Regions from separate parts of the Sporosarcina sp. 6E9 genome, predicted to be linked through region 1. Evidence: a T-box and tRNA genes for the amino acid it is inferred to sense, from the RefSeq annotation. Region 1 holds a T-box; the other holds one or more tRNA genes.
The links. A T-box is a leader RNA that pairs with one kind of tRNA and senses whether it is charged. The one in region 1 lies ahead of proS (proline--tRNA ligase), so its partner is inferred to be a tRNA-Pro.
Positions count from the first base shown of each region.

Region 2: it has a tRNA-Pro gene. The T-box ahead of proS (proline--tRNA ligase) is inferred to sense a tRNA for this amino acid. The anticodon was not compared.

Region 1 is NZ_JAGEMN010000002.1:225,775-240,184, reverse strand. Features, by position in the region: gene J4G36_RS12790 (SDR family NAD(P)-dependent oxidoreductase) at 96-839, opposite strand; gene J4G36_RS12785 (TetR/AcrR family transcriptional regulator) at 902-1,606, shown strand; gene J4G36_RS12780 (zinc ribbon domain-containing protein YjdM) at 1,682-2,023, opposite strand; gene zwf (glucose-6-phosphate dehydrogenase) at 2,051-3,502, opposite strand; gene J4G36_RS12770 (cyclase family protein) at 3,839-4,456, shown strand; gene J4G36_RS12765 (DUF3231 family protein) at 4,654-5,154, shown strand; T-box leader at 5,184-5,396, shown strand; gene proS (proline--tRNA ligase) at 5,441-6,880, shown strand; gene J4G36_RS12755 (ABC transporter ATP-binding protein) at 7,365-8,240, shown strand; gene J4G36_RS12750 (ABC transporter permease) at 8,237-10,366, shown strand; gene J4G36_RS12745 (hypothetical protein) at 10,363-11,046, shown strand; gene J4G36_RS12740 (RNA polymerase sigma factor) at 11,065-11,616, shown strand; gene J4G36_RS12735 (hypothetical protein) at 11,609-12,409, shown strand; gene J4G36_RS12730 (ATP-binding cassette domain-containing protein) at 12,406-13,131, shown strand; gene J4G36_RS12725 (alanyl-tRNA editing protein) at 13,173-14,363, opposite strand.
Region 2 is NZ_JAGEMN010000001.1:31-14,440, reverse strand. Features, by position in the region: gene J4G36_RS00180 (NUDIX domain-containing protein) at 1-269, opposite strand, end outside; gene J4G36_RS00175 (transposase) at 307-615, opposite strand; gene J4G36_RS00170 (Dps family protein) at 702-1,151, opposite strand; gene yidD (membrane protein insertion efficiency factor YidD) at 1,233-1,463, shown strand; gene J4G36_RS00160 (metal ABC transporter solute-binding protein, Zn/Mn family) at 1,594-2,535, shown strand; gene menC (o-succinylbenzoate synthase) at 2,569-3,672, opposite strand; gene J4G36_RS00150 (o-succinylbenzoate--CoA ligase) at 3,654-5,102, opposite strand; gene menB (1,4-dihydroxy-2-naphthoyl-CoA synthase) at 5,163-5,981, opposite strand; gene menH (2-succinyl-6-hydroxy-2,4-cyclohexadiene-1-carboxylate synthase) at 5,981-6,850, opposite strand; gene menD (2-succinyl-5-enolpyruvyl-6-hydroxy-3-cyclohexene-1-carboxylic-acid synthase) at 6,816-8,522, opposite strand; gene J4G36_RS00130 (isochorismate synthase) at 8,515-9,900, opposite strand; gene J4G36_RS00125 (1,4-dihydroxy-2-naphthoate polyprenyltransferase) at 10,071-10,982, shown strand; gene J4G36_RS00120 (TraR/DksA C4-type zinc finger protein) at 11,103-11,732, shown strand; tRNA gene J4G36_RS00115 (tRNA-Glu) at 11,803-11,874, opposite strand; tRNA gene J4G36_RS00110 (tRNA-Ser) at 11,884-11,974, opposite strand; tRNA gene J4G36_RS00105 (tRNA-Asn) at 11,982-12,056, opposite strand; tRNA gene J4G36_RS00100 (tRNA-Ile) at 12,058-12,134, opposite strand; tRNA gene J4G36_RS00095 (tRNA-Gly) at 12,139-12,212, opposite strand; tRNA gene J4G36_RS00090 (tRNA-Phe) at 12,217-12,292, opposite strand; tRNA gene J4G36_RS00085 (tRNA-Asp) at 12,347-12,422, opposite strand; tRNA gene J4G36_RS00080 (tRNA-Met) at 12,426-12,500, opposite strand; tRNA gene J4G36_RS00075 (tRNA-Met) at 12,605-12,679, opposite strand; tRNA gene J4G36_RS00070 (tRNA-Ser) at 12,864-12,956, opposite strand; tRNA gene J4G36_RS00065 (tRNA-Ile) at 12,968-13,044, opposite strand; tRNA gene J4G36_RS00060 (tRNA-Met) at 13,051-13,124, opposite strand; tRNA gene J4G36_RS00055 (tRNA-Ala) at 13,171-13,246, opposite strand; tRNA gene J4G36_RS00050 (tRNA-Pro) at 13,253-13,329, opposite strand; tRNA gene J4G36_RS00045 (tRNA-Arg) at 13,348-13,424, opposite strand; tRNA gene J4G36_RS00040 (tRNA-Leu) at 13,452-13,540, opposite strand; tRNA gene J4G36_RS00035 (tRNA-Gly) at 13,548-13,622, opposite strand; tRNA gene J4G36_RS00030 (tRNA-Leu) at 13,636-13,717, opposite strand; tRNA gene J4G36_RS00025 (tRNA-Lys) at 13,746-13,821, opposite strand; tRNA gene J4G36_RS00020 (tRNA-Thr) at 13,827-13,902, opposite strand; tRNA gene J4G36_RS00015 (tRNA-Val) at 13,927-14,002, opposite strand; rRNA gene rrf (5S ribosomal RNA) at 14,081-14,196, opposite strand; partial or broken rRNA gene J4G36_RS00005 (23S ribosomal RNA) at 14,352-14,410, opposite strand, start outside.

The sequences.
Region 1 (14,410 bases):
ATTCTTTCTACGTCATATTTGACCGTGAAAAAGCAAAAAAAGTCATGCAAATAATTACATTTTGCATGACTCTTTTTTTGGAATACTACTTAAAATCATTTTGCGGTTAGGCCGCCGTCGACAGGAAGTTCAATACCTGAAATATGGTTTGCTTCGTCTGATGCTAGGAATAGGATAGCCGATGCTACATCTTCTGCAATTCCTAATTCTGGCGTAGCGACTTGTGATAGGAAGTAATCTTTATACTGATCCATATGCGGTGCACTCATTGGCGTGATGATATAGCCTGGGTGTATCGAGTTCACACGAATCCCTCTTTTACCATAGTCAACTGCTGCTGCCTTCGTAATAGAGCGAACAGCCCCTTTGGAAGCCGTGTAACCACCAGCGCCTGCCATGCCCGTTAATGCAGCAGTCGATGAAATATTGACGATTGAACCGCCATTATTTTCTATCATTAAAGGAATTGCTAGTTGCATGCCGAACATGACGCTGTTTACGTTGATCTCGTATAGGCGCGCCCAATCAGCTTCTGTTTGCTCAAGGAAATCTTTTGCAAATGAAATACCCGCGTTGTTGACAAGGATATCAAGTTTATTAAATTTTTCTGTTGTTTGTGCATATACTGTTTCCCAATCTTCTTTCTTCGCTACGTTTTGTTTAACTGCAATTGCTTCACCACCGGCATCTATAATCTTAGCAACGACAGCTTGGACAGCTTCCTCATTGATATCAGTTGCGACTACTTTCGCTCCCTGACGTGCAAATAATAATGCTGTTGCTTCTCCCATTCCACTTCCGGCACCAGTTACGACAGCTACTTTATCTTGAAGTCTCATTTGAAAATCCCTCCAGTTCACATTATGATAGTTGGACTATCACTTTATTTAATTTTAACTGAATGAAAGAAAGATTGCAAAGAAAAGCGACGCGCTATAAAACTGTTATAATAAAAACGAACGGAGGTAGAACGATGACGGGGATTCAGCAAAAAAATAAAAATAAACGCTTTAGGAGTATTATCCAAACAGCAGAGGCGTTATTTATCGAACACGGACTTGATCACGTGCAAATGCAGCATATCGCAGATGCGGAAGGGATAGGCATTGCCACGTTATTCCGTTATTTTCCAAAGAAAAACAAACTCATCGTAGCTGTTGCCATTCACAATTTAGAACGCAGTATTCCTTATTTTGAAGATATTGCTTCGGCAGATCATCCGGCATATGAACGATTGAAGATGGTGCTTGATCAGTTAACGGTGAAAGATACGTCAGAACTAAAACATTCGACGAAGTTCCGTGAAGCATTTGAAAGCTATGCTTCCTTTGCGAAAGAACCATTAGATGATATTGAAGACTACATAAATGTTCAAAAAAGAATTGCGGACATCCTGCTACGTATTGTAGAAGATGGAAAAGTGGATGGTTCGATACGCACAGATATCCCGGTTAAGGAAGCGATTATTACGATTATTAATGTCTATGGCACATTTGGGGGCAATATCGCTTTAAAGTCGTCCATTTCCTATTTAGAAGATGATATCGCGCCAAATATTCAACAGCGAATGCTAATGGAGATGCTTCTCTCTTTCATTCGTCCGTGAAATGTATTGAAGGACAGTAAAAACTCTGCCCTAAAGCTGGGTTATCAACTTTAGGGCAGAGTTTAGTATTTGTATTTATAGTTTCTTAACAAATTCAGTTTTCAACTGCATCGCGCCAATACCATCAATTTTACAATTAATATCATGGTCTTCATCGACTAATTGGATGTCCTTAACCTTCGTACCTTTTTTTACGACAGCTGAGCTACCTTTTACTTTCAGGTCTTTGATGACAGTAACGGCATCTCCATCATTTAAAATATTTCCATGCGCATCTTTGTAAACTTTTTCTACTTCTATTTCTTCGGATTCTGATTCTAACGTCCATTCATGTGCACATTCCGGGCAAACAAAAAGATTCCCGTCTTCATACGTGTATTCAGAATTACATTTTGGACAATTCGGCAATTCATTCATTAAATAAGTCCCTCCAAGTCTTCATGATTACCACCACTTAAATTGATCGGATTGCAATAGCTGATTCGCTGCTTCTGGACCAGTTGAGCCCGCAGTATAAGGGTGTAAAGGTAGCATGTCCGCCTCAAAAGCTTCTAGTAACGGTTGAATCCATTTCCACGAAAGTTCGACTTCTTCCCAATGCGCAAAGAATGTCGCATTCCCTAGCATCGCGTCAAACAGCAGGAGTTCATAGGCTTCTGATTGGTCATCCGAATCAGTCGTGAAGTTAATGCAGGCAGGTTCGAAACGATTGCTTGATGGATCTTTTATATTCAGTCTTAAAGAAATCCCTTCATTTGGATTAATGTCGAGTATCAATAAGTTCGGGATAATCCCTTCATCCGGAAGCACATCAATTTGCTTTGCCTTATTTTTAAATTCAATAACAATGCGTGTAGATTTTTTATTGAGCCGTTTCCCCGTGCGAATATAGAAGGGGATACCTTGCCATAACGGATTATCAATATATAAGCGTGCTGCAAAATAAGTGTCGATATTTGAACCAGCCTTTACACCAGGTTCCTCTTGATAACCTTCAACGGGTGTTCCAAGGACTTCACCTGTTTCGTATTGACCACGGACCACGTCGCGGTGTGCATCTTCTTTTGAGATGGGACGGAGCGCATCGATAACTTCAATTTTTTTAAGGCTAACTTCTTTTGCAGTTACTTTTTCAGGCATATGCAAGGCAGTCATCATCACCAATTGGAGCAGGTGATTCTGAACCATATCGCGTATAGCTCCAGCTTGGTCGTAATAGGCGGCGCGGGTTTCAACACCCACTGTTTCACTTGCGGTGATTTGAACATTGGCAATTTGTTTAAGATCCAATAAGGATCCTAAAGCCGGATTGGCATATACTAATGACTCTAGATTTTGGACCATCGGTTTACCAAGATAATGGTCGATTCGATAAATTTCTACTTCGTTGAAGGCTTCACTCAATTTCTTATTTAATTGTTGAGCTGACGCTAGATCGCTGCCAAATGGTTTTTCAACGACTAATCGTCTCCAGCCTTTGGTTCGGTTAATTCCATTTTTGTTAAGATTTGTTGTAATGACATCGACTAACTGAGGCGCAACGGATAAATAGAAAAGGCGGTTTCCCGGTATGCCTAGTTCGCTTTCTCTGTTTTCAATGAGTTCATGCAAAAGTCGATAGGAATTTTGGTCTGTCGCATCGAATATACAGTATTGAAAACAGGTTAAAAAGTCTTGCAAACCGTCTGATTGAACAGCCCTCCTTGAATGGGCTCTAATCGATTCTTCTACTTTGGATTGGAAAAATTCGTTAGACCACTCTCGCCTTCCTAACCCGATCACAGAGAATGACTCTGGTAATTTTCCTTCTAGAAAGAGATTATACATCGCAGGAAATAACTTGCGCTGCGCTAAGTCTCCTGTCGCTCCAAATAAAACAAAAGTCAGGTCTTCCATAATCCGATTTTCTTGGACATCTATTAAAGAACTTTTCGTGTTGAATTCGTCCAAAAGGCTTTCGTTCTCCATCTTTAATTCGCTCCTATTTTTTACATTCAGTATTTTTATGCCAGGTATAATAATAAGGATAACCCTTAGTATACTATTGTCTGGCATAATGAAAAAGAAATGATGACTAATTTGTAAAAAGTAATTAATTTCAAAGGATGAAAAAATCATCTTTTCGAACAATTAGCTTTCAACTAAAGTAGCTATACTAGACAAAAACACAGCTAACATGCGAACATAGTGTGTATAAGCATATATTTAATACTTAATGAATGGGATGATAATATGAAAATGTATGATGTCACAGGAACAGTTTACGAAGGCATGACAGTTTATAAGGATAACCCCAAAAAACAACCGAAATTTAATACAGTAACGAATGGTTACGTCACTGAAACACGGGTGGAGTTAGATGTACATACGGGAACGCATATTGATGCGCCGCGCCACATGGTTGTAGATGGTGACACGTTTGAATCTGTTCCAATGGATGATCTAGTAGGTCAATGTAAACTATTCGATTTAACAAAAGTTGAAGACGGCATAACGAAAAAGGACTTAGAACAATTTGATATTCAAAAAGGCGACTTTGTCTTTTTGAAAACGAAAAACTCATATGAAGATGCTTTTAACTTTAAATTTATTTATCTTGCTAAAGACGGCGCAGAGTATCTTGCTGAATTAGGTGTTAGAGGTGTTGGAATCGACACACTCGGTATCGAACGGGATCAAGAGGGCCATCCTACGCATAAAACATTATTTGCAGAAAAAATCATTATTATTGAAGGACTTCGTTTGAAGGAAGTTGAGCAAGGAGAGTACTTCATGGTTGCAGCACCACTTAAATTAACGGGTACAGATGGATCGCCTGCAAGAGTGTTATTGTTTGAAGGGTTAAAATAATCTAAGCAAGTAAATAGAGGCTGTCATAGATAATCAGTATTTTACTGACTTTCTTGACAGCTTTTTTAATACCGTTAAATTCATTTCAAGTTTTGTCATTCAGAAAAAATTTAGTCAAACACTGCATAATGAAACCTTAATCGTCCATACTCTTAACGATAGAACTTTGCAAAATATCAACAGGAGGAATGTTAGTTATGGGCATTATGGATGGAAATCCGAAAAAGGATCCAATGCATTACGGCGAAGTGATTGGCGTATGGGCATATATTGGGGCAAGTAATGGTTTAATCAGCGGTTATGAAGCATTCGTTAACCACGCAGCGGATAAAGATCTAATAAAACTTCTGGAAGAAGCAATTGAAACGATGAAATCAGAAGTTAAAGAGCTTGAAGGTGTTTTACAAGAGAACGGAATTACGCCTCCTCCCGCATTACCTGGTCGAGCAAAAGCCAATGCAGAAGACATTCCAGTTGGCGCAAGATTTATGGATCCAGAAATTAGTGGCGCTATATCGATAAATGTCGGGCAAGGAATGGTGTCGATTTGTCAGGTAATGGGGCAGTGCCTAAGAGAAGATATTGCTGCGATGTTCGCTAAATATCTGAAGGATAAAATCATGTTTGGCGCAAAATTATTGCGCATGAATAAGGAAAAGGGATGGATTATTCCACCGCCGCTTCATACCTCAAGTTAGCAATTGAATCGAAGAGTTGTTATAATTGTGGAAAATCTTAGAAGTGGCCAAGTAAATAAGAAATGTGAAACAGAAAGTATAGCGAAAGATGAGAGCTATATCACCGAATCTTATCGAAACCTACCACTGAGATGTTATGCCAACATAACCGATTCGTTTTCGTTACCAAACGTTTAGAGGGCTTTAACGTTAAGCTAAACTAAGGTGGTACCACGTCTATCCAGCACAAAGACGTCCTTTCATTAGGACAACTTTGTGCTTTTTATTATTTAAGGAGGGGAATTCTATGACCAATCTACAGAAAAATGATTTTTCAAAGTGGTATATCGATACGATTCAAAAAGCGGACTTAATGGATTACACGCCAGTTCGCGGGTGTATTGCTTTTAAACCGGACGGCTATGAAATATGGGAACATATTCAGGCCGAAATGGACCGACGCTTTAAAGAAACGGGGCATCGTAATGCGTATTTTCCGATGTTAATACCGGAGTCCTTTTTTGAAAAAGAAAAGGATCATATCGAAGGTTTCTCACCAGAGCTTCCTTGGGTGACTGAGGCAGCCGGGGAGAAGTTGGAGGAACGATTGGCACTTCGACCAACATCTGAAACAATGATTGGCTATCTGTATTCAGATTGGATCAAAAGCTATCGTGACCTACCCGTCCTAATTAATCAATGGGCGAACGTCTTCCGCTGGGAGAAGAAAACACTTCCTTTCATTCGCACTTCTGAGTTTTTATGGCAGGAAGGACATACCGCGCATGTAGATGAGGAAGAAGCTCGCGCGGAAACGATGCAAATGCTGAACATTTATAAAGAAGTGGTGGAGGAGCTACTGGCAGTACCGGTTTACGATGGACAAAAAACCCCTTCCGAACGTTTTGCGGGTGCGGTTGATACATATTCGATTGAAGCGATGATGAAGGACGGGAAAGCAGTTCAAGCGGGCACTTCGCATTATTTGGGGACGAAATTTGCCGAGGCCTTTGATATTAAATATTTAACGAAAGAGAATAAGCATGAATTCGTTCATACAACTTCTTGGGGGACGTCGACCCGTTTAATCGGTTCGGTCATTATGACACATGGTGACGAACAAGGTCTTGTCTTACCACCACGGATTGCGCCGACACAAGTGGTTTTAATACCAGTTGGACCGTGGAAGAAAAACCCTGAAATCATGGAAAAATTAGATGAAGTTTTTGTAGAATTAAAAGGCCGAGGAATTCGCGTACGCCTAGATGATTCCGATCAATCACCAGGCTACAAATTCAATGAATGGGAGTTGAAAGGTGTTCCGATTCGAGTCGAATTAGGGCCACGTGATTTAGCGAAAAGCGAAGCACTGATTAAAGCACGTGATGAAGAAGAGAAAGTTGCTGCCCCGCTTTCAACAATAGCGGATTACGTTGAATGTGCATTAAATACGATGCAAACTCGTTTACTTGAAAAGGCACGCGCATTCCGTGAAAAACATTCCCATACGCATGTCGATTCACTCGAACAATTAGCGAAACATATTGCTGAGTCTGCGGAAAATGGAGAAATCCCTGGATGGGTGCTTGCTGGTTGGTGCGGGAAAGATGCGTGTGAAGAACAAGTAAAAGAAGAAACGAAATTTACAACACGTAATATCCCGTTTAATCCACCGACGACTAAATCGACTTGCATTAATTGTGAGAAAGAGTCGAAGCATACTGTTTGGTTTGCCAGAGCTTATTAATGATGATTATAAAAGTGGGGCTGTCTCAAAAAAACGAAAATCGCCAGAACGGCTCGCTTTCCACGGGCATCGCCTCAGTCTCCTCGTCGCAAGCTCCTGCGGGGCCTTCGGTCGACGCTATTCCCGTAGGAGTCTCGCCTTTTCTGGCAATTTTCTAGAGATTTCATATGAAATAAAGAGTAGTAAAAAAGGTTGAGGAAATAATGACAATTTCCTTAACCTTTTTTTAGGTGCTAATTAAACGGCTCTTTTTTGTTTATCAATATGTTAGTTTTTTATTCTCTAGTGTGTAAACGCCGTCTACTCTAGTTGAAAGAATTAGATTTAACATCCCCATGAAGAAAACCCCTTTTAAAGTAGTATAACTAATATTCTATTCCGGCTACTTTGAACGGTGGAAATAAAGTTTAAAGTTTATGTTGTGAAACATCCCACGTCGTCTATCCGTGTAAGCAATAGAAATGTATTTGGGGGAGAGAGTTCTATGCCTACGATAAAAATAGAAGGATTAAATAAATCTTACCGTAAAACTCAAGTATTAAAAGATGTTCATCTTGAAATTGATACAGGGTTATTTGGGTTACTGGGACCGAATGGTGCAGGGAAGACCACTTTAATGAAAGTGCTGAGTACGATTCTACCTTGGGAAGATGGAGACGTAACGATATATGATCAAAACCTTTTAAAAGAAGGAGACAAAGTTCGGGAATTGCTTGGTTATTTACCGCAACATTTCCATGCGCCAGGGCAATTTACCGGTAAAGAATTTTTACATTATGTTGGGTCGATGAAAGGTGTTATTGATAAAAAAGAACGAGCCGAACAAGTCGAACGGCTTTTGGATGAGGTGAATCTTCAACTGCATGCGAATAAGAAAATCAAAAGCTATTCAGGCGGCATGAAACGGCGTCTTGGCATTGCGCAAGCATTGTTGGGCAATCCCAAATTAATCATTCTTGACGAACCGACTGCGGGACTAGATCCATCCGAGCGTATTCGATTTCGTAATGTCATTGAAAAATTGAGTAAAAATCATACCATTATTTTATCCACTCATATTATTAGCGATATTGAATCGAGCTGTGAAAAAGTTGCTGTGTTGAATAATGGGGAAGTGCTTTTTCATGGTACGACCGAATCACTAGCGACCCAAGCTGTAAACTATGTTTGGGAGTTATCCGTGCCTTATTCCGACTACGACATTGTGGAAAAAGAATACGCCATTATTTCAAGTCGAAGGGAAAAAAGTAATGTTGTTTTTAGGATAATTGCAGAAACCTCGCCGAATGAGCATGCCGTAGCGGTGCAGCCGACGATTGAAGATGGGTATATGGCGGTTATTAATGGGGTGAATAAATGAGTGTGTTAAAAACGATTTTCTGCACTGAATTATTGCTGCTACTCCGTAATAAATTTATCGCCCTACCTTTGATTGTAAATTTATTGGGTTGGGGATACATCGTAGTTTCTTATGAAATTCAAGGGTTGCATTTTAGGGAGCGAGCAGCAGCATTTTATAGTGGATTTATCTGGATGACCATGTTGAATTTATTAATCATAGGCTTACTAGCTGTTTATATGGCGGGGAAAGATCGGGAAAGTGAATTTGAACATTTAGTCGCAACTTATCAGGTGAAAAATGTCGAATGGATATTGGGGAAATGGTTGGTTGCGCAATTGTATGGTCTTTCTATTACACTCATCACCATACTTATTCAAGCGGGTTGGTTTTTGAGTGGAAAGATGGCAGTCGGTGATTTAGCTAAAAATGTCTTCTATTTATTTGTTCAAATGGAAGGTGCATTCTTTTTATTGATTTCATTTGGTTTTTTATTTGGAATCTTCATGAAAAACATGTTTGCTTATCTCGCTATTCCAGCTATTTTAGTCCTCTCTTTGGGGCTACCTTTTGATTATACTGGCGTTGCTTTAACGTTTGATAATCCAAGGTTACACTTATTGACACCGTTTGACTATATGTTTATCGAGTCGCCTTATGAAGGAATTTGGGGAATTGATCGGGTGTTTGGAAGTGCGATATTGCATCAAGCCGTCGTTTTACTTTTTGGAGTTATCCTAATTCTTTTGACATTATTGATCTTCCGTTCAAACCGGAGGATACAGAAGGAAAAAAAGGTCGTTCCTATTTTAATAATAATCCTTGTGATTCCGACACTTCTGTTAGGCGGTATTCGCTATGGGCAATACAATCAAGCGTTGGAACAGTTTATCACCACTGGCCAGAAGTATGCGAAAGAGTTTGAAGGGGATGAAGAAGATTATTGGAAGTGGGCGAATTCCTATTATGATGCCTATCTTGATCATACGAAATATGAATTTTCAATGAAGCGTACTGATTTAGCTATTCAACTACAACCTGATAATCAAATCGATGTGAAGAGCAATTTGACTATCAAGCATAATGGCGATGAACCAACAAATGAGGTCTACCTGACTTTGTATCATGAACTTGAAGTGTCAAACTGCAGTAGTGAATTTGCAGAAGTTACATGTTCACGTGAAGGGGATTTGGTTACTGTACATCATGAAAAATTGCTTGAACCAGGCGATGAATTCAATTTAAGTTTAAATTATCACGGGAACATACTGCAATACCGTGACGATGGCTACATTGAACATTCATTTATTCAAAACAATAGAGTGTACCTTCCGAAAGAAGCGGGCTGGTATCCACTTATTGGAGAACGGCAATTGGTGATTGCGCATGAGCATGATAAGCGCTTTGTGCAATTTGAACAAAGGAATGGAAGACTTGTAGAGGGTTTTCCTACAGAATTCACTGTAGAAATTATAAATGAGAATCATGAAATTCCGCTTTCTTTATCAATTCCAAATGTTGAAGCTGGCCTCTATCAAGGAACTTCTCAATATGGTTTGTCTTTAGTCGGTGGAAATATAAAAGAAACGATGGTCGACCAAATTCGAGTTGTTGGACACCCGGAAATAGTAAGAGGTGCTAGAGAAACAATCCGTGAATATCAAAAAACTTGGAAGTTTGTTGAGGATTGGTTGGAAGTTCCAATCACTCCTGAAGTGATTTATATTTTAAATGATGGGCATTCCCATCTTGCGCAGTATACGCCTAGTCAGGAATTTCTTGTGTGGGGAACTGATTTCCTTGGGGATATGAGGGAGTCGACGATTGCCTATCAGGCACTCGAATATCTTATGAAAGAAAATTTGAGATGGGATAGAAGCACTGATTTACATCTACTGAATGAACTAGTTGAATGGTCCATTTTAAGTTCAATTTCAGATGAGGGCAGTTTTAAGAAGTGGTACAGCCCGATGGTTACGCCGATGGAAGAGACGGAGCTGGTGGAAGCTCTGGCTAATTATGATGAACGAGGGAAATTGAACGATGTCATTAAATTTTTGTATCGCCAATATGCCCAATTAGAAGACAAAACCGAATTCGACATCGAAAAAGCTTTGCGATTATACGAAAGAGATTCAAGTTTATGAGCGGGGGCTTGATTCGACTTCGACTGATTTTGAAGCTATGGTTTACATCAGTATATTCAATTTGTGTGATGCTACTGATTCCAATTGTAGCGATAGTGATTTATAATCAAGGGTCCTATACAGTTGAAGACTTATTGAGTATTTTTTATGAAGAGGCGGCACCGATTTGGTTCGTGGTCATTTTACAGTGGTGCTTGTCGATTGATTTTGATTCGAAGTTTCATATGCAGGTAATTACTTATCCAATTGCTAGGTGGAAGTTTCTTTTAGAAAGGCTCCTATTTTCAACGGTTATTTTTATCGGTTTACTAATTGTCGTAACATTAAGTTTGACTTCAATCATGGGGTTTTTTATTTGGCAGAGCCTGGCGTTTACAATTCCCATTTATATCGCAGTTGCTGGATTAGTAGTTGCAGGCACAGTCATTGCCAATCATTCAGTTGGTGGTTTATTGGCGGGGATTCTATTTTGGATGTTTTATGAATTTGGTGGGCTGTTTTTAGGGGATTTAAATGTGATATTAATTAAGTATGGTAGTGTTTATACGTTTGTGAAGGGTGAAACTGGATTTTTCGCGAATGAAAATCATTGGATTCTTTACAATCGATTATTTTATATGGGGATTGGCGTTTTATTAACGGGGATCGCAATACTACAATTTAATCGGAAGACGGTATAAGAATACGGAGGGATAGGAATGCAAGATGAAGATTATATGCGCCAATTATCATTCGGGAATGACACGGCATTAGACACGCTTGTTTTCCGGTATCATAAACCTCTGTATGGCTATGTGTACCGATTGCTGAAGGATGAAAAACTAGCCGAAGACATTGTTCAGGATACGTTTATGAAGATTTATCAGCAGGGGCAAAAAGGGTATATTCCTGATTCCTTTAAACCTTGGATGTATAAAATCGCGACAAATTGTTGTCGGGATTATTGGCGTAAAGCTTCTACAAAAAAAGAGTATTCTACAGATAGAATCGTGGAAGGACATGGGAAGATTCATCATATTATTGATCGTCAGCTTGAACGTCAATGGATGATTGACTCTTTGGAACAATTGTCGCCTGATTATCGAATGGTTTTGTATTTACGCTTTTACCAAGACTTGCAGTACGCGGAAATTGCTTTAGCGTTGGAAATCCCTCTGGGTACGGTGAAAACTTGGATCTCAAGGGGTTTAAAACAACTCGAGAAAATATTGCTAGAAGATGAGCGGAAGGGGGCGGGCGTCAATGAATGAAGACCATGAATTATCACGTTTAGAAAAAGAATGGAAAAACAGTTTCGAACGTTTTACCGCCCCTGAACCTTCAAGAGAACAAACGCTGAATTTAATTCAAAAAATAAAGGCAGCAGATGAAAGTAAGCCAGTTGATATGCGGGCAGCGCTGGAGGCGCAACAAGAAACGCAAACAATTTCATCCAAAGTGGCCAGTTTGTTTTTATCCCAATGGAATTTTCACGGCGCACGTAGCTGGCTTCTTACAGGCATTGTACTACTCATTTTGACGATTACGATTAGCCAAAACGGCGGGAACACGGCAACTGATTTCCTAATATGGATTAAGTGGATCACATTAATCATAATCGCGGGGATGGGCTATGCATTTCGTTCGAAAAATGAGGGCAATGAAATCATTGAAACGTTAAGTTATTATCCATTGGGCCAACAGATGTTTACGCGATTTATGATAGTAATGGCCATACAATTGGCGATTACATTGCCACTTAGCTTTATCGTACTAGGTAGTGTAAGCTCGGTTTTGTATTTATTGAGTTCATTTACGCCGATTCTATTCTTCGGAGTCGTTGGATTTGTTGCAACTATGTGGCTCGGTCAAAAAGTCGGCATACTCCTTGCGCTTTTTGTTTGGTTTGCTCAAGTTCTTTTGGGGAAGCAATTAAAATTCGCGGCATTATTTCAGTTGCCAGGAAATGATTACTTTGTACTGACGAATATTGTTGTAATCGGAATTTCTGTCCTTTTACTTTGCAGTGTTCCTTTGAAAAACCGTCAGGGGAAATTGGCATGAGAATTGCACTTAATAACGTAGGAGCGACAATTCATAATGTCAAAGTTCTAAATGAAATCACTTGCTCATTTAAATCAGGAATTACGTACGTTGTCGGAAAAAATGGGGCGGGAAAAAGTACACTTCTAAAACTGATTGCTACCGCCACATCACCAAATAATGGAACGATAAACTATACAAGATTAATGCGCGATGAAAAAGTAGGAACACATCGCTTGCCGTTAAGGATTGAAGAAGTAAGAAGAGTCATCGGTTTTATGCCCCAGGACTTTACGGGTCATGCTGAAATGACGATTGAAAGATATTTAACGTATATGGCTTTTCATAAAGGAATTCCGCATACACGGGTTAAGGATTTACTGAATGCATGGTTAAATGATGCGAACTTATTAAAGCTTAAACGAAAAACACTTCGAAACCTTTCAGGCGGGCAACTACAAAAAGTGGGGTTGATACAAGCGCTTCTTAATCAACCGCGAATTTGTGTTTTGGATGAACCTTTTGAGGGTCTAGACACCGAGGAAAAAATGTTTTTTAAACGGGTCCTCCAACGGCTTTCATTTCATAGTGTTATCATCATTAGTACGCATTTACTTGAAGAAATTGATCCATCCGAAGATAACAGCGTCCTTTACATCGAAGAAGGTGAACTGTGTTTTTACGGCGGTGTAGATGAACTTGATAAAGTAGTAAAAGAAATATTGTTACTAAAAGAAAAATAACGCTCCCTCCATTATCGAAGAGGAGCGTTTTTTATTTGTATTTACACCAAAGAATTTTCCATAATCTGTAGCAACTCAGTCCCTGTCATACTGCGTTGTCCTCCACCTTGGACGAATGCATCGCTGCCACCGCCTTTTCCTTCAATGAAGGGAAGTGTTACAGCCGCCGAAACTTGTTTCATACTCTTTTCCACAGAAGCCCCACGTGCCGCGACAAATTGTAACCGATCTTCATTTTCAGCGACTAGGAGTACGGCGGTATCCTCAGCTTCCGCGACAAGCAATCGAGCCATTTTCTGCAACTCTTGAACAGTCCGTCCGGAATACACGGCCTTTACGAGTCCTTGACTTTTAGTTTGTAATAAACCTTTTACCTCAAATGTCAATAACTGTTCTTCTTTCTCATTCAATGACTTGACTAGCGTGTGATTTGCGTCGAGCAGCTTTTTAGTTGCGTCAATCACACCTTCTTCAGGCGCACTTAGTAATTTAGATGCTTCGGATAATATATGATTTTTCTGATGCAATTGCTGTAATATCCGACCGCCACAAACGAAATGGACGCGAACTTTCCCGCGATGTTTTTCCGTTGATAAAACTTTTATTCCAAGAACTTGTCCAGTCGAACTCGGATGGGTCCCTCCGCAGCCGTTATAGTCAAAATCAGGGATAATAACAAGACGAATTTCACCTGTCACTGCCAATTGCTTGCGAAGTGAATAATGATCTAGTTCATCTTCCGTAACCCATTTGGTTTCAATTAGTCGATTTTCCAAAATGATGTCATTCGCTAATTTTTCAACTGCTTCCAATTGCTTTGGTGAAACATCATCCGTGTCTAAATCAATCGTCAAAATTTCTTTCCCTAGGTGAAAACTCATAGTCGCAAATCCATATAGTTCAACGAATGACGCTGAAAGAATATGTTGACCTGCGTGTTGTTGCATATGATCAAAACGACGTGACCAATCAATAATTCCTGTTACCTCAAGCGGGGATCCGAGACTTTCCGCCAGGGTATGACGAATTTCGCCATCTACTTCTTCCACATTTAGTACCGGAACATCGTTCAAAGTTCCCGTGTCATACGGCTGGCCTCCGCCAGTTGGATAAAAGGCGGTGTTTTCTAATACAGCGTAAAACTGTCCTTCTGAATTCACTGATTCTTTACGCACGCGAGTGTTAAAAGTTTTACAATACGGATCTGAATAATAAAGGCGCTCACTTAACATTCCGGCAACTCCTAATACTTATTTTCCCCATCTTACCACGAAAAATA
Region 2 (14,410 bases), on a different contig from region 1:
ACATATTCGGCAAACTTCACCAGATTCGTGATCGTCACGCCCGTTTCTTCGATTGTTTCACGAATAGCCGCCGCTTCAATCGTTTCCCCTACTTCCGCCTTGCCACCTGGAAATTCAATCCCACGGCTAGAATGTCGGGTCAGCAACCATTTTCCATTATATTTTAATACAACGAGCACATGTCGAGCTTCCATTCCAAATCGGTTTTCTCCGAATGTCAGATCGACCTGTGCGCCATTTAAATCTTTGAAATTCAGGATTGAAATCACGTCCTTTTATTCAGTGTAGCGAACGAAAGGATTTGATTCAACGGAAATAAGGCAGTTGTTCAATAAATAATTTTGACTCATTATCAGTGAATTCATGAATTAACGCATACACTTTTTTTGTTCGCGTATCGATTTGGTCATTTTGTTTGTCATAATGATAAGGAATAAAAGGAAGATGCGCTCGTAAAAAGTTACGAAATTCAAGATCACTCGTCTGTTTAAATAATTCGTGGAATATCGGCACATACTCTCGTGGAACTGTCACTTGATAATCCCATAATGAATCATCTGGGTAATGGTACACTTTCTGATCTGTAACTGAAACGTACATATTGTATTTTTCCATGAAAAAACCATCCTTTTTAACTGATAGGATGGTCCATAAAATAAAAAACATGCATCCCAATTATCTGGGACACATGTTCTTATCAATTAACTATTGTCTTCACCAAGGAATGCATTCAGCATCCACTGATGTTTCTCAATGCTTTGATACGTCGCATTCAATAAGTCTTCAGTCATGTCATCGCCAACTTTAGCAGCTTCGTCCATGCCTTTTTTAAGTGATTCCATAATCGAGCTGAAGTCATCGACAATTGTCGCGACCATTTTATCAGCTTTTTCATCACCTTTAGCCTCTTTTACGACCGATTGCTCCAAATGTTCCTGCAACGTTGCAACAGGATCTCCACCTAGTGTTAAAATTCGTTCCGCGATTTCATCCATATGAGCAGTCGCTTCGTTGTATAATTCCTCGAATTTCTCATGCAATGTGAAAAATTGGTGGCCTTTTACATACCAATGATAATTGTGTAATTTCGTATACATGACTGACCAAGTTGAAACCTGTACGTTCATTTCTTTAATAAGTTCCGTTGACATAAAAACATCTCTCCTTATATAATTCGTCTCACTGTTAATTTACCACAATCGGACCTACAATAAACATTAAGGAGAAATGATATGAAAAAACTACTAAAAGGGATCATTAAAATATATCAAAAAGCGATTTCACCTTTGATGCCGCCTTCATGCCGATTTCACCCGACCTGTTCGAATTATGGTCTTGAAGCGATTGAGACACACGGCGCATTAAAAGGCTCGTGGTTAGCCATTCGCCGTATTTCCAAATGCCATCCATTCCATGAAGGCGGCTATGATCCAGTTCCTGACAAAAAGTCAAAAAACACATAAAAGTTCAGTTATATGCTGAACTTTTTTATTTTGCAATTGTGTTGCGAAATTATGCCTATTCTTGTATGATAAAAAGTAATCATTCCAAATCGTAACGATTACTATTTAGAAAAACGGAGGACTCATTCATTTGAAAAAGAGAAAACTATTTATCATTTCACTACTAACCTTGGTGCTATTTACATTAGCAGCCTGTAATAAAACAGACATAGATGATGCTAATAAAATTATCATTAAAACCACTGTCTATCCACTTCAATATTTTGCAGAGCGAATTGGTGGCGATGTGGTTACTGTCCAATCAATCTACCCACCAGGTGCTGATGAACATACATTTGATCCTACACAAAAAGATATGATTGCACTTGCCGATTCGGATTTATTCTTTTATATTGGGTTAGGTCTTGAAGGTTTTGTTGAAAACGCTGAAAAGACGATGAAAAATGAACATGTAAAAATGGTCGCAACAGCAGATGCAATCACAGAAGAAATGCTTGGACACGAAGACGAGGATAGTCATGAAGAAGAAGATCATCATCACGGAGATTTGGATCCGCATGTCTGGATGTCACCAATTTTAAGTGATGCACTCGCTTACTCAATTAAAGAATCATTAATTGAAATAGCGCCTGACAAAAAAGCGGCATTTGAAAAAAACTATGAAGCATTACAAAACGACTTACTAAAACTTGATCGTCAATTTATCGAAATGGCTTCAAATGCACCTACAAAAACATTTTTTGTGTCGCATGCAGCCTTTGGATATATTGCGGATACGTACGGTCTTGAACAAATCGCGATTGCGGGATTGAATTCTCAAAGCGAGCCTTCCCAAAAACAATTAGCGTCACTTGTCGAAGATGCGAAAGCGAATAATATTAAATATATCTTATTTGAACAAAACGTGTCGTCGAAACTAACAGACGTTATCCGAAAAGAAATTGGCGCAGAATCGTTAATGCTGCACAATCTTGGCGTATTGACTACAGAGGATATTAAAAACAACGAAGATTATTTTTCTTTAATGGAATACAATATCCAAACCCTCAAAACAGCATTAAGCGGAAACTAAAACAGGATTGTCCAATTTGGACAGTCCTGTTTTTTAATACGATTCTATTAAATATTTTTCAACAAGCTCTTTATTTAAATTCACACCAATACCTGGTCGTTTCGAAAGTTTAATCACACCATTTTCTATTTCGACTGAAGGTTCTACTGGGTCTTCATGCCAAAAATGAGTCGATGCACTAAAATCACCAGGCAGTGAAAACTGTGGAAGTGATGCCAACGCCAAATTGTGGGCTTTCGATATCCCGAATTCAATCATGCCGCCAATCCAGATGGCCAAGTCATTCTCTTTCGCAATTTCAATCACCTTCAGCGCCTCAGTCGTCCCACCAATTCGTCCCGGTTTCAACACGACAACTGACCCCACACCGCTCGTCGCCATGCGTTCCGCGTCTAATACGGACCGAATACTTTCATCCAGCGCTATCGGCGTCTCCATAGATTGTCCAGCCTTCCAATGCATAGCCCATTCGTCATCGCCAAATGGTTGTTCAATTAAAGTCAATCCCGCTTGATCAAACCTCTTTAGCGCATCAAGTCCAAGCTTGTCAAAAATTCCATTGGCATCTGCAAAGAACAACATGTCTGCAGAAGAATCAACAAGTTTTTTTAATTCCACCGGATTCGTGTCCGCATCAATCTTCAATTTCACTCGCTTATAACCAGCATCTCGTGCTTTTCGGACCGACGAAACCATCCGATCATCAACACCGCCTGTCAATACGACACCAGCATCGATTTCATTCCGAACACCGTCTAAAAGTTTCCACAAAGGCAAATCCTTTTTCATCGCAAATAAATCCCAAGCTGCTTGATCCAAACAAGCTTTTGCCATTCGATTTCCTTTTACATGTGAAAACGCGGCACTTACTTCGGACGGATGTGTAAATTCCTTGTCTACTAATGCAGGAATAAGCCAGTTAACAAGCGCGTCCCAACAAGTTTGCACCGTTTCCTCCGTATACCAAGGCGACGAAAATGCCACACACTCGCCCAGTCCAACTTCCCCTTCCAAATCAACCATCTCAACAAAAATACTTTCACGTTCTTTCACAGTTTGCAGATGAGTTGAAAAATGATTTTTCAAGGGAACCAAAACACGATACAGACGAATTTCTCTTATTGTGAATCCACCCATTCCTTCAACTCCCGCCGTAGTAATTTATTGGATGCATTACGCGGCAACGCTTCAACGAAATAAAATTCTTTTGGCGCTTTATACGCAGCAAGTCTTTCCCTGCAAAATACCTTCAACGCTTCCTCCGACACATTTTCTGTTACAACGACAAACGCAATCGGTACACTTCCCCAATGTTCGTCACCTTTTCCGCAAACACCGGCCTCAGAAATCAGCGGATGCGCCGACAGTACATTTTCAATTTCAGCAGGATAAATATTCTCGCCGCCTGAAATGATCAAATCAGAACGTCGATCAACAATATATAAATAACCTTCGTCATCAAAATAACCGATATCTCCAGTTGGAAGCCACCCATCGATGAATGGATTTTGACTCGCAACATGTCCGATATAACCAGGTGTAACATGTGGGCCTCGAACATAAACTTCCCCATTTTCCATCGAATTTTCTGTGTCATTAATTTTTATTTGATTAAAAAATAACGGTTTCCCTGCAGACCCAATTTTTCGGATCGCATCTTGTGAGGAGAGCGTTGCAGTTTGAGAACTCGTCTCCGTCATTCCATATGTTTGCAGCACTGGAATACCGCAAGTTTGCGCTCTTTCCAAGTAGTCAATCGGAACAGGTCCACCACCCGCGAGCATCGTTTTAAACGAACTATGTGCGACAGTTCCATGCTTCTCGAATTCACGTAGGATCTTATCCAACGTAACCGAGACCACCGAAATTCGTGTCACCAGCCCTTGTTGAATATCATTATATATTTTTTCAGCATCAAACTTATCATAAAGTTTCACTTCCATCCCATAAAGAACCGAACGGACAAGAATTGAAAAACCACTGATATGAAATAGAGGCATTGAGCAAAGCCAAACATCATTTTCCTCTAGACCTAAATTCAACACAGAAGAGAGCGCACTTGAAGTATGATTATTCGCTGTTTGTCTAACACCTTTCGGAAATCCGGTCGTCCCCGAGGTATACATAATCGTAATCGTCCGGTTTGAATCCCAGGTTTCCTCGACTTCAAATGTACTTTCGTCACTCGATTGAATACTGGGAAAAGATAACGTAGAAGTTGTTAAATCACTTAAGCTGCTTTCTAACTCATCCGCAACGAGCACAACTGATGCTGCTGAATCCGCAACTTGCCATGCTATTTCTTTTTTCGTCAAGCGACTATTCAACATGACAATTTCAAGTCCAAGGAGCATACATGCATGGATGATAAAGACCATCTCATCATTGGAAGGACCGAGTAATGCGATACGGTCTCCACTTTGTAAACCGTTCGCTCTTAATTTACGCGCAAGCGTCATCGACTTTTCTTCTACTTGTTTAAAAGTCCAACTTTCGTCATTATAGGTCAACGCAGTTTTATGCGGCGTTAAATAAACGCGTTGTTTCAGCCAATTAGGTATCAACATAATCACCTTCCATTTAGAAAAAGCTGCCCATATACGCGGGCAGCTCGTTGTTCTATTAAATTATGGGAAGCGTGGGAATTGACCAAAATCCGGTTTACGTTTTTCTTTAAACGCATCGCGGCCTTCTTTAGCTTCGTCCGTTGTGTAATACAGTAATGTTGCGTCTCCAGCCATTTGTTGTAGACCCGCAAGACCATCCGTGTCCGCATTCATAGCTGCTTTAACGAAACGTAATGCTGTCGGGCTCATTGAGAGCATTTCTTCACACCATTGAACCGTTTCATCTTCTAATTGCTCATATGGGACAACAGTATTTACAAGCCCCATATCAAGCGCTTCTTGTGCATTGTATTGACGGCATAAGAACCAAATTTCTCTCGCTTTCTTATGACCGATAATGCGTGCAAGATAACCTGAACCATAGCCAGCATCAAACGACCCTACTTTCGGTCCTGTTTGACCAAAGATTGCATTGTCTGCAGCAATTGTTAAGTCACAAACAACATGTAAAACATGCCCTCCGCCAATCGCGAAGCCTGCAACCATTGCGACAACCGGTTTAGGAATTACACGGATTAAACGTTGTAAGTCAAGAACGTTCAGACGTGGAATTTCATCTTCTCCGACATAACCGCCGTGACCGCGAACTCGTTGATCGCCACCCGAACAAAATGCTTTTTCACCTTCTCCAGTTAATACAATTACACCGATGCTTTCATCATCACGCGCACGTGAAAATGCATCGATTAGTTCAGTAACTGTTTTCGGACGAAATGCATTTCGTACCTCAGGACGGTTAATCGTAATCTTAGCAATACCACTGTGCTTTTCGTATTTAATATCCTCATATGTACGTAAAGTTTCCCATTGACGAGTCATTACTTTTCCTCCTCTAATACTAACTTTTTAATATGCTCCTCTATCATTGTAGCAAATAAAGTCGGTTTTTCCACATGTATTGCATGCCCTGCACCATTTACAACATAATGATTTGCAAGATAGAGTAGTTTTTTCATTTCCTGGGCAATTTTAACGAACTTCTTGTCGATTTCCCCGGTAATTAGTAGCACAGGCGTGTTTATTTCCTTAAGCCTAGTCCAATTCGAAGGCTGGCTACCTGTCCCAATTCCAAGCAAGCTATTAGCTAAGCCAACTGCATTCTGCGATAAACGTTCAGTGCGTATTTTTTGTTGTTGTTCCGTTGACAACTTCTTTTGCGTATCAAAAAGCGGAATACCCTCCCAAAACTCAACAAATGATAGGATACCTTCACTGCAAATTTTTTGCGCAAGTATTTTATCTTTGTTCATTCGTTCGATTCGTTCACGCTCAGTTTCTAATCCAGGCGTCGAACTTTCAAGAATTAAAGATGCGACACGTTTGGGATGGTTAATCGTATAGCTTAATGCAATCCGACCACCCATTGAATACCCTACTAGCGTAAATTTTGAAAGGTTTAATTGGCTAAACAATGTTTCCAAATCAGCAACTTGCTTTTCCATCGAGTAACGACTTGGATCCAATGGCGCCGTTGTTTTCCCATGACCAATTAAATCGACAGTCACCGTATGATATTTCCCTTTTAATAAGCCGATTATTTCAGACCAGGTATCCGTACTTCCCGTAAAGCCGTGTAAAAAGACAATAACCGGCAAATCTGTATTGTTACTTCGCCTAACATTATAAACGATTCCATTTATCGGAATAAGCATTTCATTCAATGGAATCAATTCTTTTCGTAATTTCATTCCAAAGCGTGCGGTGTGCTATCACATTCTCTTTACGATTTGTAAATACTTCGATAATACGGATATTCTTCTTTTTATCTTGAGCCAATTCTTGTTCAAATTCTTCTATCGACTCAATCGAACTGTATTGTGCATCGTACATGGCCGCAATATGTTCAAACGTTAAACCTGTCGGCGTGCCGAAAAGCCTTTCAAAATGATTGCCGGATTCAGCTTGTGGCAAATAAGAAAATATACCGCCGCCGTCATTATTCATAATGACGATTGTTAAATCCGTTTCATGGAATCTCGACACAATGAGCCCATTCACATCATGCAAAAATGATAAATCACCGATTAGTAACCATGATGGACGTTGTCGTGCAGCCTGAATTCCCAATGCAGTCGAAACAACACCATCAATCCCATTCGTACCACGATTTGCAAAAATGGTAATGTCTTTTTCAGTTTTATCGAAGAAAGTGTCTACATCACGAATTGGCATACTGCTACCGCTAATCAGATCTGATTTGTCCGGTAAATTACTAAGTAGCATTTGGGTATAAGCTCCCTCGTCACTACCTGATGAATTTTCCAATACTACGCTTGCTTCATCATTTGCCTGAACCCAGGTTTTCACGTATGCGCTGTCCTCTTTTTGAACATCAATTTGAAGGAATGCCTCAATGGATGATTGGATATGGTGTGTGACAATACCTAGTGGATCTCGAAACTCTGGTGATTCGTCAATTAATACAACAGTATTAGGTCTTACATTTTTTAAGAAGAGTGATAATGGCTTTGATACAGGTTGTGCACCTAAGCGAATAACAGTATCGGGTATTGCCTTTTCTTTGAATCGATTACTTTTTAACAGTGCATCGTAGTTATCAATACAAAGGTCCATACAATTCGTGGGAACTTTTGCACGCAGGTTTGAAAGTGGATCGCATAAAACTGGCCAGTTCAAAGCTTTTGCGAAATTCCAAAACAACTTAGTATTGATACCGATTGGCAACTCCCCAATAACGAGTAAACCTTTTTCAGTTTTATTTAAGATATCATTTACGAAGTGTATGATAGAAGTATCTAATAAATCATTCCCCTTCATACGTTGGATAAATGTTGAAGTCGGTATGTCCATTTCAAAATCAATGAGCAACGGTTCTCTAAATGGTACATTTAGATGAATCGGCCCGTATGGTGCGGTAAGTGCAACAGAGGCTGCACGTTGTACATGACGTACTATAAAATCATCTACATCCGTATTGTCCTCTGCCAAGGGTAAATCAACGCTATACTTCACATGATTTCCGTATAACTGAATTTGATCAATCGCTTGTGGCGCACCAACTTCTCGCAATTCATGTGGACGGTCAGCTGTAATCACAATCAGCGGTATACGCGCATAATGGGCTTCTGTAACCGCAGGAAAATAGTTCGATGCAGCCGTTCCCGACGTGCAAAGGAGAACAACAGGTTCACCGCTTGCTTTTGCTAATCCAAGTGCGAAAAAACCTGCTGATCTTTCATCTACCTGCATATAGACATTCAGTGATTTCGTTGACGCAAATGCATAAGCCAAAGGAGTAGACCTTGACCCCGGACTAATCACAACTGATTTCACGCCCGCATTCATTAATGCACTTGTCATGCGACGTACATAATTCGTCAAGGATTTCTTGTTAACCATTCAATTTTCCCCCAAGCGCCCGTAAAACGGGTCTGAACTTAACCCAAGTTTCGTCATATTCTTTTTGCGGTTCTGAATCGGCGACAATTCCACCGCCAGCATATAAATATGCTTTATCTCCGTCGAGCAATCCAGAACGTATCGCAACCGCAAACTCACCATTTCCATCGCTATCCGTCCAACCAATAGGCGCAGCGTAATAGCCACGGTCCATCTGTTCCTCGCGACGAATCACTTCCATTGCTTTATTTGTAGGGACACCACCCAGTGCAGGTGTAGGATGAAGCTCTTCAACTAAATTAAATATATCCGTTCCACTCTTTAGCTTACCCTCAATAGAGGTAAACAAGTGTTGAATATCACGTATCCGCATTAGTTTAGGTGCTTTAGGCATTGAAACATCGGTACAATTTTCATTAAATACATTAGAAATCATTTTAACTACATAATGATGTTCCTCACGATTTTTATCGTCATTTAATAACTCTTCTCCTAGTTCCCGGTCTTCTGTAGCAGTTTTTCCGCGTTTAATAGACCCAGCTACACATGCTGAATAAGCTTGTCCGCCAACAATTTCAATCAGACGCTCGGGCGTCGCCCCAAAAAATAACTGACCATCCTTTTGTAATCCAAAGTGGTAGCTTTCTTGTTGCTCGCTAGTAATATGATGAAGTGCAGCGACACTCGATACTTCCTGTTCAAAATTCATTTGCAATGAACGCGCAATCACAACTTTCTCCGCTTCACCTTTGTTAATTTGATCAGTTACATCTTGAACGGCTTTTAGATAAGAATCTTTCTTAATTTCATCTACACTACTAACAATCGGCTTTATCGAAGACGCAAATTCATTTACTTCTGCAATATGAATTAAACGATCGCGCTCATCCCGTAATGCATCGAATTCTTCAACCGCATTGCTGGCAGTTGTAATCAAGTTAATCGAAATAAACATTTGACCATTCTTACTAATTAGTTGATAAGAAGGTACGACAAAATATGCAGACGGAAACCCATCCCATTCGGAGGCTTTCAGGCTTTTTGGATCGAAAGAAAAACCTCCGAATAGTACAGGTGCAATATCTTTCTCCTCTTTGATCAAGACCGCACATAATTCCTTCCACTGTTTTGAAACATCAAGGAAACGTTTGTCATCTTCAGCACTAGTTATTACTTTAGCGTGACCAAGACCAACAATTGTTAGTGTTCGATTAGCGTTTTGCCAATAAAAATGTTTTTCTTTATGATCTGCACTTCCCGCTTCCAAAAATGAAAGTGGAGATATCCGTGCAATTTCGATTGTCTCTGAAAAAAAACGATAATCAGAAGTCGTATCAGTCTTTCCAATATTTTTTGTTACAGTTGTTTTTCGACTCATTTTCTTCCCTCCAGGAAGTAGTAAAATACATCACTCTTAATAAACCCATTAAAAAAACTCATGTCTCTATTCTACCACATCAGCTCCTATAATAAGCGTATCGCATACCCAGAAGCTCCAATTTAGCGTATAATAAGTAAGGTGAATATGATAATAAGGAGAGAATTATTTTGCAACAAACTATAAAAGCCGACACTGGTTGGCGTATTTGGTGGCAATTGACTAGACCTCATACGTTGACAGCTGCTTTTGCCCCTGTATTTTTAGGAACAATGATTGCTTTAACATATGAGGCCATTCATTTTCCATTATTTATTGCAATGCTGGTCGCAAGTGTTTTTATACAAATGGCGACAAATATGTTTAATGAATACTACGATTTCAAAAGAGGTCTTGATACTGAAAAGTCTGTTGGAATTGGCGGGGCTATTGTACGCAATGGCGTTAAACCAAAAACAGTGCTTAATCTCGCTTTTCTATTATACGGAGTCTCAATACTTATAGGTATTTACATATGTATGGAAACCTCTTGGGGACTTGCGCTCGTTGGGTTGGTTTCTATGCTAATTGGTTATCTTTATACAGGAGGACCTTATCCAATAGCCTATACACCGTTTGGCGAACTTGTTTCAGGCGTAGTCATGGGAATGCTTTTAATCCTTATTGCCTTCTACATACAAACTGGAACGGTTACCACAGAGGCAATCTTATTATCAATCCCTAGCATGTTACTTGTAGCAGCGATAATGATGGCAAACAATATTCGGGATCTTGAAGGTGATAAAAAAAGTGGTAGGAAGACCCTGGCAATTCTTGCTGGACGTTCCCAAGCCATTACAATCCTATTTATGTTTTTTATCGTATCCTATCTTTGGATAGTCGGACTCATTATTTTTGATCATCTAACACCTTGGGCTTTACTTGTACTACTAAGTATCCCAAAACCAATCATCGCCATTTCGGTTTTCAAAAAATATCTTCAACCACTGGAAGTTGCTCCTGCAATGAAGGAAACAGCAATCACAAACACATTATTTGGTTTATTACTGGGCATTGGTATTCTTATAGGTCATCTTTTATAATTTTTCAGCTATCCAAAAACTGATTAAACCCAGTTAAATTGGATAGTTTTTTTTATTAATGTTTTACCTAACCACTAAATAGGGAATCAGTGTTAATAAGATGGATATACTACTAAAAATATGAAAAGGTTGGGATCTATAATGTTATCTGAAAAAGAGTTTTCTATATTAAAAAAAGAACTGTTAAGTCTTAAGGAAAAATCAACTGTACATGAAAAGGAAACATATCCCCAAGATAGTGAAAAAGAATCATTAGGTGAACTATCTTCTTATGATAATCATCCAGCTGATATGGGTACCGCTTTATATGACAGAGAAAAGGATTTAGCCCTTCATGAACATGCAGAATCAGAATTAGGTAAGGTTGATATTGCATTAGAAGCAATGGCTGATGGTTCGTACGGAAAGTGTAAAGTATGTCAGAAGGACATTCCTTTTGAGCGGCTACTTATAGTACCCTATACTACTCTTTGTGTTGAACATGCCGAAACCAAAGAACAATCCGCTGGAGAAGATGTAGCTATAAATGAAGTTGAAAATCCATTTGAAAGTACGAGAGATCCACGTGCAATTGATTATGAGAACAGTTTTCAAGAAGTCGCTGAGTTTGGAACCTCCGATGCGCCTTCAGACTTTATTGATAGTGAAAAACAGACTTACATGGATGATAATGATCATGATGAGGACGACACATCTAGAATGGATAATATCGTAGGTAAAAGTGTAACAAATAATACGAAGAATTCCTAAATAACAAAAAAAGCTACTTCGTTTACTGAGGGATACACAGTAAATGAAGCAGCTTTTTAATATTGTTTTATGACCCCTACGGGATTCGAACCCGTGATACCGCCGTGAAAGGGCGGTGTCTTAACCGCTTGACCAAGGGGCCAAACAAATATGGCGGAGAAGGAGGGATTCGAACCCTCGCACCGCTTACGCGATCTATGCCCTTAGCAGGGGCACCTCTTGAGCCACTTGAGTACTTCCCCGTATAAATGGCTCCGCAGGTAGGATTCGAACCTACGACCGATCGGTTAACAGCCGATTGCTCTACCACTGAGCTACTGCGGAATGGTGGGCCTAAGTGGACTCGAACCACCGACCTCACGCTTATCAGGCGTGCGCTCTAACCAGCTGAGCTATAGGCCCATATTGGAGCGAGTGAAGGGAATCGAACCCTCATCATCAGCTTGGAAGGCTGAGGTTTTGCCATTAAACTACACTCGCTAAATGGTGGCTCAGGACGGAATCGAACCGCCGACACAAGGATTTTCAGTCCTTTGCTCTACCGACTGAGCTACTGAGCCATACTTGATTTGTGCTGAATTTCTTTTCATAAGACTATGTATTTAAATACATAATGGCGGTCCCGACGGGAATCGAACCCGCGATCTCCTGCGTGACAGGCAGGCATGTTAACCGCTACACCACGGGACCATTTGGTTGCGGGGACAGGATTTGAACCTGTGACCTTCGGATTATGAGCCCGACGAGCTACCACTGCTCCACCCCGCGACAATAATATTATAATTACTTTGTTCATATACGCATTGGTATGTTTGACACCTTACGCTGCGTAGATCTTTAACTAAGTTGGAAATTATGTTGTTTTTAAGAATTGGTTGCGGGGACAGGATTTGAACCTGTGACCTTCGGATTATGAGCCCGACGAGCTACCACTGCTCCACCCCGCGATAATAGTATTGTAATTACTTTGTTTATATACGCACTTGGTATGTTTGACACCTTACGCTGCGCTGTCGGTGTTAATCGCATTCTTCGTTATGCGATTTGCTCCACCCCGCGATAATAGTATTGTAATTACTTTGTTTCGACTTATTAAATTACTTTAATTCATTTCACCATTTTGATTAAAAATGGCGGAGGAAGAGGGATTCGAACCCCCGCGGGCTTTAACACCCCTGCTGGTTTTCAAGACCAGTCCCTTCAGCCAGGCTTGGGTATTCCTCCGAGATTTAAGATGGTGGACCTTGCAGGACTCGAACCTGCGACCGGACGGTTATGAGCCGTCTGCTCTAACCAACTGAGCTAAAGGTCCTTATGATGGCGGCGGAGGGAGTCGAACCCACGACCTTACGGGTATGAACCGGACGCTCTAGCCAGCTGAGCTACGCCGCCAGGATATTTAGATAAGTTGATAGGTAATATAATTACTGAAAATAATTGGTGGAGCCTAACGGGATCGAACCGTTGACCTCCTGCGTGCAAGGCAGGCGCTCTCCCAGCTGAGCTAAGGCCCCGAAAAGTGGTCGGGAAGACAGGATTCGAACCTGCGACCCCTTGGTCCCAAACCAAGTGCTCTACCAAGCTGAGCTACTTCCCGAAATTGTTATGAAATTAATGGCGCGCCCGGCAGAAGTCGAATCCACAACCTTCTGATCCGTAGTCAGACGCTCTATCCAATTGAGCTACGGGCGCATAAAAAACTTTTTACGGAAAAACAAATGGTGCCGAGAACCGGAATCGAACCGGTACGGTAGTTACCTACCGCAGGATTTTAAGTCCTGTGCGTCTGCCAGTTCCGCCACCCCGGCAAATCAATGGAGCGGAAGACGGGATTCGAACCCGCGACCTCCACCTTGGCAAGGTGATATTCTACCACTGAACTACTTCCGCATTAAAAACTAAGTGCGGGTGAAGGGAGTCGAACCCCCACGCCCGAAGGCACTAGATCCTAAGTCTAGCGTGTCTGCCAGTTCCACCACACCCGCATGATTAATATGACGGCAAGTCATAAAATGGTGAGCCATACAGGATTCGAACCTGTGACCCTCTGATTAAAAGTCAGATGCTCTACCAACTGAGCTAATGGCTCGAAAGTGGTGCCGGAGAAAGGACTTGAACCCTCAACCTACTGATTACAAGTCAGTTGCTCTACCAGTTGAGCTACTCCGGCGTTGTTTCAAGATCTAGAATTGAATGGTGGAGGATGACGGGCTCGAACCGCCGACCCCCTGCTTGTAAGGCAGGTGCTCTCCCAGCTGAGCTAATCCTCCTGGGTAAGTTGTTGATGAGTTTTATAGAAATCACTCATATAAGGTTTCGTTCAATTTAACTATGTAATGAATGTACAAGCCTGGCAACGTCCTACTCTTGCAGGGGGAAGCCCCCAACTACCATTGGCGCTGAAGAGCTTAACTTCCGTGTTCGATATGGGAACGGGTGTGACCTCTTCGCTATCGCCACCAGACTTTTTTTATCGCTAACTTAACGACAATATTCATTATAACAACTTTTGAAATAAATACAAGCCTTTTTGAAAAATAATTTACTTGTTATTTCAAAACTGAATAAAACGAATAATCTTTTCACAAATCAGGGTCAATCAAACCCTTTTAACTTGAATAGGTTAAGTCCTCGATCAATTAGTATCCGTCAGCTACGTACGTCGCCGCACTTACACC